Regions from separate parts of the Streptomyces krungchingensis genome, predicted to be linked through region 1. Evidence: riboswitches for the same ligand, from Rfam matches in the RefSeq annotation. Region 1 holds a riboswitch; the other holds the start of a gene.

Region 1 (4,968 bases):
TCTCGTGCAGGCCGTCAAGGAGTACCTCACGAGCAACAAGATCGTCGACGAGGACACCCTCGCCGCCGGCGGCTACCGCATCACCACCACACTGCAGAAGCCCAAGCAGGACGCCTTCGTGAAGGCCGTCGACGACCAGGTGATGGACAAGCTCGACAAGAAGAACCGCAAGACCGACACCTACGTCCGCGCGGGCGGCGTCGCCATCGACCCCTCCAACGGCAAGGTCGTCGCCATGTACGGCGGCATCGACTACACCAAGCAGTACGTGAACAACGCGACCCGCCGCGACTACCAGGTCGGCTCCACCTTCAAACCGTTCGTGTTCACCGCCGCCGTCGAGAACCACTCGACGACCGGCGACGGCCGCATGATCAACCCGAACACCGTCTACGACGGCACCAACAAGCGCCCCGTACGGGGCTGGAGCGGCGGCGCCTACGCCCCCGAGAACGAGGACGGCTACTCGTACGGCGACATCACCGTGCGCACCGCCACCGACCGGTCCGTCAACTCGGTGTACGCGCAGATGGCCGTCGACGTCGGCCCGGACGAGGTCGAGAAGACGGCCGTGTCCCTCGGCATCCCCTCGAACACCCCCGACCTGACCGCGTCCCCCTCCATCGCGCTCGGCCCGGCCACCGCCAGCGTCCTCGACATGGCGGAGGCGTACGCCACCCTCGCCAACCACGGCAGGCGCGGCACGTACTCGCTCGTCGAGAAGATCACCAAGGACGGCGCGGAGGCCGTCGAACTGCCGAGCCGGGACACCCACCAGGCGGTGAGCCGCGAAGCGGCGGACACCACCACCTCCGTCCTGCGCAGCGTCGTCGAGGGTGGCACCGGCACGGCCGCACAGGCCGCGGGCCGCCCCACCGCCGGCAAGACCGGCACCGCCGAGGAGGACCAGGCCGCCTGGTTCGCGGGCTACACCCCGGACCTCGCGACCGTGGTGTCCGTGATGGGCCAGGACCCCGACACCGGCGCCCACAAGCCGCTGTACGGCGCCCTCGGCGAGACCCGGATCAACGGCGGCGCCTACCCGGCCCGGATCTGGGCGCAGTTCACCCGGACCGCGCTCCGCGGCACCCCGGTGTCGGACTTCGACCTCCAGCTCCAGCCCGGCGCCGAGCAGACGCAGACCCCGACGACCGAACCCAGCACGCCGGACACCATCGGCGGCCAGGACGACGACGGCGGCACGTCGGACGGCGAGGACATCCAGGGCCAGGACATCCAGGGCCAGAGCCAAGGACAGGTCGAGGGGCAGACCGAGGGCCAGACCGAGGGCCAGGACCAGGGCCAGAGCCAGGGTCAGACCGAGGGCCAGACGGACGGCGGCACCACCGACGGCGGCACGATCGACGGAGGCACGTCGGACGGCGGGACCACCGACGGCGGGACCACCGACGGGGGCACCACCGACGGCACCAGCACCGGAGGGACGACGGACGGCGGCACGACCGACGGCGGCACGAACGGGACGATCGCCGGCACCAACCCCTTCGGGCGGGCCCCGCACCGCCGGTCCTAGGCCCTCGGCCCGGTCGGCGACCAGGCTGGTCGGTGACCGGCCGGTCAGCGGCCGGGCCGGTCAGCGGCCGGGCCCGTCAGTGACCGGGCCCGTCAGTGACCCGAGGTCGCCTTGAGACCCACCACGGCGACCAGCAGCAGACACACGAAGAAGATCCGGGCGGCGGTCACCGGCTCGCCGAGCACCACCATGCCGAGCACCGCCGCCCCGGCGGCGCCGATCCCGACCCAGACGCCGTAGGCGGTACCGATGGGCAGGGACCTGGCCGCGTACGAGAGAAGAAGCATGCTCGCGACGATCCCGGCACCCGTGGCCAGGCTCGGCCACAGCCGGGTGAAACCGTCGGTGTACTTCATGCCGATCGACCAGCCCACCTCCAGCAGACCGGCGACGACGAGCAGAACCCAGGCCATGACGGCACCTCCGTGCATCGGACGACAGGGGGTGCGTCGTCTTTGCAATCCCGGTACGGCGCGTCTCGTCGGGTCCCTCCACCGTAGCAAAACACAGGCAAAAGGGGCTGGTGACCATGGTCACCAGCCCCTTCGGCAGACGTACACCTACAAGTACAAGCCCGTCGAGTCCTCGGAGCCCTCGAAGCGGTCCGCGGCGACGGCGTGCAGATCCCGCTCGCGCATCAGCACGTAGGCGATCCCGCGCACCTCGACCTCGGCACGGTCCTCCGGGTCGTACAGAACGCGGTCGCCCGGCTCGACCGTCCGGACGTTCTGCCCGACGGCGACGACCTCGGCCCAGGCCAGACGGCGGCCGACCGCAGCCGTCGCGGGGATCAGGATGCCGCCGCCGGACCGGCGCTCGCCCTCCGCGGCGTCCTGCCGCACCAGCACACGGTCGTGCAGCATGCGGATGGGCAACTTGTCGTGATGGGTGCTGTGCTTATCCCGATTGGCGCTCACGCCCCGAACCTACCTGCCCCGGCCGCCTCCGCACGCGAGTGGGTCGATCCTCGCCCCGCGGAAACCACCCGGCGGCACCCGGACGGGCCCCGCCCCGACCCCGGCCCCCGGCCCCCGGCCCCCGGTGGATCAGCGCTTGCGGCGCCGGGAACCGACGGCGAGCAGGCCGACGACACCGGCCACGACCAGGGCCACCGGCACGATGCGCTCCAGGCGGGGCGCGCCCTCCTCGCTGACCAGCTGGCCCTTCACATCGCTGACCACGCGATTGACACCGACGTAGGCACGGCCGAGCGTGTGGTCGATGTGCGAGGCGACCTTGGCCTTCGCGTCACCCACGATCGTCTTCGGGTGCACCCGCACGCCGATCTCGTCGAGGGTCTCGGCGAGCGTTTCGCGGCGGCGCTTGATGTCCGCCTCGATCTCCGCCGGAGTCCTGGTATCCGACGTTCTCGACGTATCCGACACCGCGCTGCCTCCGTGGTCGTGTTCTGACTCTCTGCCGTCGACAGTCTGTCAGCTCGGGCAGCCGCGCACCCCTCGGCACCCCCATTACGCTCGTCACCCATAGGTCCGTAAACCATCCCCCGGCCACGTGAGGTACCGATGAGCGAGCGACTCCAGCCCGGCGACACCGCCCCCGACTTCAGCCTGCCCGACGCCGACGGCAACGAGGTCTCCCTCTCCGGCCACAAGGGCCGCAAGGTCATCGTGTACTTCTACCCGGCCGCCCTGACCCCCGGCTGCACCAAGCAGGCCTGCGACTTCACGGACAACCTCGACCTGCTGGCGGGCGCCGGGTACGACGTCATCGGCGTCTCCCCCGACAAGCCCGAGAAGCTCGCCAAGTTCCGCGAGAAGGAGTCCCTGAAGGTCACCCTGGTCGGCGACCCCGACAAGACCGTCCTGGAGGCCTACGGCGCCTTCGGCGAGAAGAAGCTCTACGGCAAGACGGTCGTCGGCGTCATCCGCTCCACCGTGATCGTCGACGAGGAGGGCAAGGTCGAGCGGGCCCTGTACAACGTGAAGGCGACGGGCCACGTGGCGAAGATCATCAAGGACCTCGGCATCTGAGCCCCCACCCCTCCCGCAGCGGCTCGCCCGACCCGTCGGCGCGAGCCGCTCCGCGTTCCCCGCGTGACGGGACGGGCGGGGGTTCGTTACTCCGTACGAGGGTGCGACGTCCGAGCGAACGAAGTGGGGACCGGACCCACTGCGTGACCAGCGGTGCCGTGCCCGGCAGGCCGTACGGGAGCGGCGCAGGGAACGGGGGACGCATGACGGCACGAAGGACGTCCGAACGCTCGGACCTCTATCGCAAGGGGACGTTGGAACGTGAAGTGGCCGCAGCGCGCAGCTGGGCGGACCTCATGCGGCGCCTCGGCCTGAAGCCGAGCGGGGGCCGTCGCCGGGTACTTCAGGAAAGAGTGGCTCGATACGGCCTCGATACCGGCCACTTCGTCAAGAGCAGTCCATGGCGCACGTATCCGGACGCCGCTGTCGCCGAAGCCGCCGCATCGGCCGCCTCCTTGCGGGAGGTGGCCCTGAAGCTCGGAGCCGTCCCGGCCACGGGAACGCTCTCCCACCTCCGGCGCCGTATCGACGCGATGGGGATCGACATCAGTCACTTCCCCGGTATCGGGCGTCGGAATGTCGACCTGCCCCTCACCCGCGAAGAGCTGCGGGCAGCCGCGGCCGGGGCCACCAGCGTGCGGGGCGTCGCGCGCGCCCTGGGGGTCCCCGACGACGGCCGGTCACGGGCGGCGCTGGGCCGCATGCTCGCCGAGCACCGCATCGACGTCAGTCACTTCGCCCATCGACGGACGGCGATTCCCGAGGACGCGCTGCGGAGCCTCGTGCCGCGCTGCACGAGTTTCGCCGACGTCATGCGCGCTCTCGGCATGGAGGTCGACGACACCAACCACCGGCGGGTGCGTCGGGCCGCCTCACGCCTCGGACTCGACACCGGCCACTTCAAACGCCGGGCCTGGGCGCGACCCGAGCGACCGGCGCCCGCACCGACCGCCTGCCGAGTGCTGGTCGTCCTGCCGGAGCAGGCGGGACGCCCCAGAAGGGCCCAGCTCCATCGGGCGCTGGCCGAGGTCGGGGAGCCGTACGCGTGCGCGGAATGCGGCAACACCGGCGAATGGCGAGGCCGTCCGATCACCTTGCAGATCGACCACATCAATGGGGACTGGCGCGACAATCGCCGGGAGAACCTGCGGTATCTGTGCCCCAACTGCCATTCGCTGACGGCGACGTGGTGCCGGCAGAAGGCGGGGGTGGTCCCTCTCGCCAGGTGAGCCGCGGCCCTCGTACACTGAGTGCCGCCGGTCGGGCGTGATGACCGTTTTGAGCGGCCGTTGCTGAATGGTATAAGCGGAGGTTTTAGGTGCCTCTGGGCGTTTGCCCATGTGGGTTCGAATCCCATCGGCCGCACGCAGGAGAGGGCCGCCGGACCCGGCGGCCCTTTCGCATGCTCAGCCCAGCAATTCCCCCACCACCGGTACCAGTGCC
Region 2 (4,968 bases), 3.8 Mb from region 1:
GCGCATCGCCAGCGGACTCACCGACTCGCTGATCGACGGCGTCCTGCTCAGCCCCCTCCGACTCGACCAGGCACGGCTGGCGGCTCTCGAACAGACGGTGCCCCTCGTCCTGCTGGGCGAGCGCTCGTACGACATCGCCGCCGATCACGTCCTGATCGACAATGCCGCCGCGGCCTGCGAGGCCACCGAGCACCTGCTGGCACTCGGCCGTCGGCGGATCGCCGTGATCGGGCATCAGACCGACCCGCCGTTCGCCACCTCCGCCCAGCGCATGCATGGCTACTTCACCGCCCTGCATGCCGCCGGCGTCCCTTACGACCCCCGCCTCGCGCCCCCGGTGCGCAGCTTCGGACGGGCCGAGGGGGCCGAGGCGATGAGCCGCCTGCTCGACCTGGACCACCCTCCGGACGCGGTCTTCTGCTTCTCCGACCTCCTCGCGTCGGGCGCACTGCGCGTGGCCCACGAGCGGCACGTCGACGTCCCGCACGACATGGCCGTCGTCGGCTTCGACGACCTGGAGGAGTCCCGCTACGCCGTGCCCTCACTCACCACCGTCTCGCCGGACAAGCGGGCGATCGCGCGCATGGCCGTGGCGGCGCTGCTCGACCGGATGTCGGACGCACCGGTCAACCGGCCGTCCACGCTGACGGCCGGTCACCGGCTGGTGGTCCGCGAGAGCAGCGCCGGACGTCCCTCCACGGCGACGGGGCCCGGCACCGGCGACGCGTGACGCCGTATCCGTCCGACCGGTCTCCGAGTCCGGTGCCGTCGCCCTGCGCCGATCGCGGCGCGGGCCGTGGAGCGGGTGTTAGCTTCGGGCGCATGGACGACAGCGTGTACGTGGGCAACGCCGGCAAGGACGCGGCACTGGACCGGGGCTGGCTGCTCGGGCATTTCAAGGAGCCCGGCGATCCCCGCCGGAGTGAGGCCGTGGAGATCAAGTGGGGCGTCCACCCACGCGGCGAGCGGCGCGAGCAGTGGGTGCGGGGAGAGACGCGCACGGCTCTCCAGGTCCTCGTCAGCGGCCGTTTCCGCGTCGAGCTGCCCGGTCGCAGCGTCGTGCTGGCGGAGCAGGGCGACTACGTCGTGTGGGGCCGGGGAGTGGACCATTCCTGGGTCGCCGAGGAGGAGTCGGTGGTGCTGACCGTGCGATGGCCCTCCGTCCCCGGATACGCCGTGCCGCAGGAGGACGACGGGCGGACGGGGCGGGCGGACGTAAGCACGTGACGGGGGAGTGGCCGGCCGTGGGGCGCGGCGCCTGCATGGCCCATCATCGTGCTTGCGCCCGACCGCGGCCGGGCCGACGGCCGATCCCGCACTACCGCGCCGCCCCGGCTGGTCACCGTGCTGGTACGTGATCGCGCCCTCGCTGGTCGGCCATCCCGCACGTGACCGCACCCTCGCTGGTCGGCGAGCCCGTAAGTGACCGCGCCCCGGCTGGTCGTCGCCCTCGCAAGGGACCGTGCACGTGCTGGTCGCCGTGCTCCTGTGCGCACGCGCCCGTGCCGGTCGCCGTCCTCGTACGAAATCGCGCCAGTACCGGTCGCCGCGCGGCTGCGGGACTTCGCGGGGCGTGTTAGTTTCCGGGCGGCGGCGCGCCGGTGCCTGCCCCGGACGAGAAGTGCGCCGTACCCGGTCCGCAAAGACGACGCACGAGGGGAGGCGTCGTGGACGCAGACAAGCGCTCGTTCGGCCCGGCACCCGCGGTGCACGGGTCCCGCCCGCTGGACGTCGCGTGGGACCACGGATCACCGTCGGCGAAGCACAACACGGATGCCGACATCCAGATCCACGCGTACGACGAGGACACCTTCATCCTCCGGCAGAACATGGCGATCAACTACGAGGCGCCGTTCATGTTCCTGCTCTTCGGACGCGAGCGGGCGGTGCTGCTGGACACCGGGGCCACCGCGTCCGCGGAGTACTTCCCGCTGCGCCGCGTCGTCGACGGTCTGATCGCCGATCGACTCCGCCGCGATCCGCACGACGGGTACGGGCTGCTCGTGCTGCACACCCATCCGCACGGCGACCACATCGCCGCGGACGCGCAGTTCACGGACCGCCCGGACACCCAGGTCGTGGGAGCCCGACTCGACACGGCATGGGACTACTTCGGGTTCCGCGGCGATCCCGACCGGGTGGCACGGATCGACCTCGGGGGCCGTGTCCTGGAATGCTTCTCCACGCCGGGGCACCACGAGGCGGCGGTCACCTACTACGACCCCTGGACGGGATTCCTGCTCACCGGCGACACGGTCTACCCCGGCCGGCTGTACGTGGCGGACTGGCCGGCGTTCACGCGATCCGTCGACCGCCTGATCGAGTTCGCGGACAGCCGTCCGGTGACCCACGTGCTCGGGTGCCACATCGAGATGACGCGCGAGCCCGGTGTGGACTACCCGATCCGGACCACCTACCAGCCCGACGAGCCACCCTTGGAGATGGCCCCGAGCCGGCTCCGCGACATCAGGGCGGCGATCGACGAGGTCGGCGACCGGCCCGGCAGGCACCCGTTCCCCGCCTTCGTCATCTGCCGCGACGCCTGAGAGCCTCGTCATGCCTCGCGACGCAGTCATCGGTGTGGACATCGGCACGTCGAGCAGCAAGGGCGTGCTCGTCGGCCTCGACGGTGCCCCGATCCGTTCCGCCGTCCGGGAACACACCCCCACGAGGCCCGGTCCCGGCCGTTTCGAGATGGACGCCTCGGTGTGGTGGCGCGAGTTCACCGAACTCGCCCAGGAGCTCATCGCGCCCGGAGACACCAGCGTGGTCGCCGTCGGGGTCAGCGGCATGGGGCCCTGCGTCCTGCTGACCGACGAGCACGACGCGCCGTTGCGCCCCGCCGTCCTCTACGGAGTGGACACGCGCTCCGTCCGCCAGATCCGGCACATCGAGGAACGGCTCGGCGCGGAGGAGATCATCCGCCGCGGCGGATCCGCCCTCTCGACCCAGGCCGCGGGGCCGAAGATCGCCTGGATCGCCGACGAGGAGCCCGAGCTCTACGCCCGGGCCCGACGCCTGTACATGCCGAGTTCCTGGCTGGTCAGGAACCTCACGGGGAGCTACGTCCTCGACCACCACTCGGCGAGCCAGTGCACCCCGCTCTACGACACGATCGCCTGCGAGTGGTACGCCCCCTGGGCCGCCGAAGTGGCACCCGGCATCGACCTGCCGCCGCTGCGCTGGTCCGGTGAGTCCGCCGGCACACTCACCGCCCGGGCCGCCCGGGACACCGGACTGCCCTCCGGCATCCCCGTCACCACCGGGACCATCGACGCCTGGGCTGAGGCGCTGAGTGTGGGCGCGCAGAACACCGGCGACCTGATGCTCATGTACGGCACCACCATGTTCCTCATCCACACAGTGCCCGAGCCGCTGACGAGTCCGTCCCTGTGGGGCACGGTCGGCGCGCTCCGGGGCACCCGCAACCTGGCCGGCGGCATGGCCACCTCCGGCGCCGTCACCAACTGGCTGCGCGACCTGTTCACCGGCACCGACCACGCCGAACTCACCCGTCTGGCAGCCGAGTCGGGCCCCGGCGCCAACGGCCTGCTGATGCTCCCGTACTTCTCCGGCGAGCGCACCCCGGTCATGGACCCGGACGCCCGCGGAGTGATCGCCGGACTCACCCTGTCCCACACCCGAGGCGACCTCTACCGGGCCGCTCTGGAGGCCACCGGGTTCGGTGTCCGCCACAACATCGAGGTCATCGAGGCGGCCGGCGGGGACATCCGACGTGTGGTCGCGGTCGGGGGCGGCACCCAGGGCTCCCTGTGGACGCAGATCGTCTCCGACATCACCGGCCGCCCGCAGGAACTGCGGACCACGACCATCGGCGCCGGCTACGGCAGCGCGCTGCTGGCCGCACAACTCGTCGCGGACGTCACCGTCGAGGACTGGAACCCGGTGCGCGAGGTGGTGACGCCCCGCGCGCAGAACACCGGGCGCTACGACGAGTTGTACGCCCTCTACCGGCGGCTGTACCCGCAGACCTCGTCGACCGTCCATGCCCTGGCGGCACTTCAGGAGCGCTGACCCCGTCCGCCCCCGTGCGCCAGGTCCGCGCACAGTATGAACACAACTGCCTCCTTGATGGTGTGCGGGCCGGTGCGCTCCTAGCATCGCCACGCTCGGCGCGACGGCGCGCCACCGAGTGGAGGAGCGTTGCCTTGCGCAGCTCACGTCGAAACCAGCCCTCGCCACCCCGGACACCGCGGACGCGGCACCGCATGGCACTGGCCATGGGCGTCGCGGGCCTGCTCGCCGGAGTGGTGAGCGGCACCGTCCCGGCGCAGGCCGCCCCGTCGGGACCCGGGATCACCACCTGCCCGGCAGGCGTCGGCGACAAGGCGACCTGCTACACGGGCCGGGACTCCGACGGCGCGTACTACGCGATCGCCGTCCCCAAGCAGTGGAACGGTTCGCTGGTCGTCCACGCGCACGGCGGGCCCGACCTCGGCGACGAGTCCGATCCCCAGCGCAGCGTCGGCGACCTGGACCGCTGGGCGGTGATGGTCGACGAAGGGTACGCCTGGGCGGGCTCGTCCTACCGCAGGGGCGGCTACGGAACCAGGATGGCGGCGGCCGACACGGAGCACCTGCGGCGCCTGTTCGTGGACGAGTTCGGCAGGCCGGAGCGGACCTACGTCCACGGACAGTCCTGGGGCGGCGACGTCGCGGCCAAGGTCGTCGAGGAGTACGGCAAGAAGGGCGGCCCCTACGACGGAGCCCTGCTCACCAGCGGCGTCCTGGCAGGCGGTTCCCGGGGATACGACTACCGCGTCGATCTGCGCGTGGTCTACCAGTACTACTGCCGGAACCTGCCGCGCCCCGACGAGCCGCAGTACCCGCTGTGGCAGGGCCTGCGCCCCTCCTCCACGCTCACGACGGCAGGGCTGCGTGCGCGTCTCCAGGAGTGCACGGGATACGCGTCCGCTCCCCAGGACCGCACCGCGCTCCAGCAGCGCA

Evidence for each region. Region 1 has a riboswitch for guanidine ahead of ACSYGO_RS19750 (DMT family transporter). Riboswitches for the same ligand answer to the same signal wherever they lie in the genome.
Region 2: it holds a riboswitch for guanidine, as region 1 does, so the genes downstream of both, ACSYGO_RS03345 (MBL fold metallo-hydrolase) here and ACSYGO_RS19750 (DMT family transporter) in region 1, are expected to answer to the same signal.

The regions. Positions count from the first base shown of each region.
Region 1 is NZ_JBPUKY010000001.1:4,475,028-4,479,995, forward strand. It holds gene ACSYGO_RS19745 (transglycosylase domain-containing protein) at 1-1,534, shown strand, start outside; gene ACSYGO_RS19750 (DMT family transporter) at 1,627-1,947, opposite strand; guanidine-III (ykkC-III) riboswitch at 1,978-2,043, opposite strand; gene ACSYGO_RS19755 (GroES family chaperonin) at 2,095-2,397, opposite strand; gene ACSYGO_RS19760 (DUF3618 domain-containing protein) at 2,581-2,919, opposite strand; gene bcp (thioredoxin-dependent thiol peroxidase) at 3,058-3,525, shown strand; gene ACSYGO_RS19770 (HNH endonuclease signature motif containing protein) at 3,729-4,754, shown strand; tRNA gene ACSYGO_RS19775 (tRNA-Leu) at 4,808-4,890, shown strand; gene rdgB (RdgB/HAM1 family non-canonical purine NTP pyrophosphatase) at 4,932-4,968, opposite strand, start outside.
Region 2 is NZ_JBPUKY010000001.1:721,605-726,572, reverse strand. It holds gene ACSYGO_RS03355 (LacI family DNA-binding transcriptional regulator) at 1-730, shown strand, start outside; gene ACSYGO_RS03350 (cupin domain-containing protein) at 823-1,227, shown strand; guanidine-III (ykkC-III) riboswitch at 1,588-1,655, shown strand; gene ACSYGO_RS03345 (MBL fold metallo-hydrolase) at 1,668-2,546, shown strand; gene ACSYGO_RS03340 (FGGY-family carbohydrate kinase) at 2,557-4,035, shown strand; gene ACSYGO_RS03335 (hypothetical protein) at 4,230-4,968, shown strand, end outside.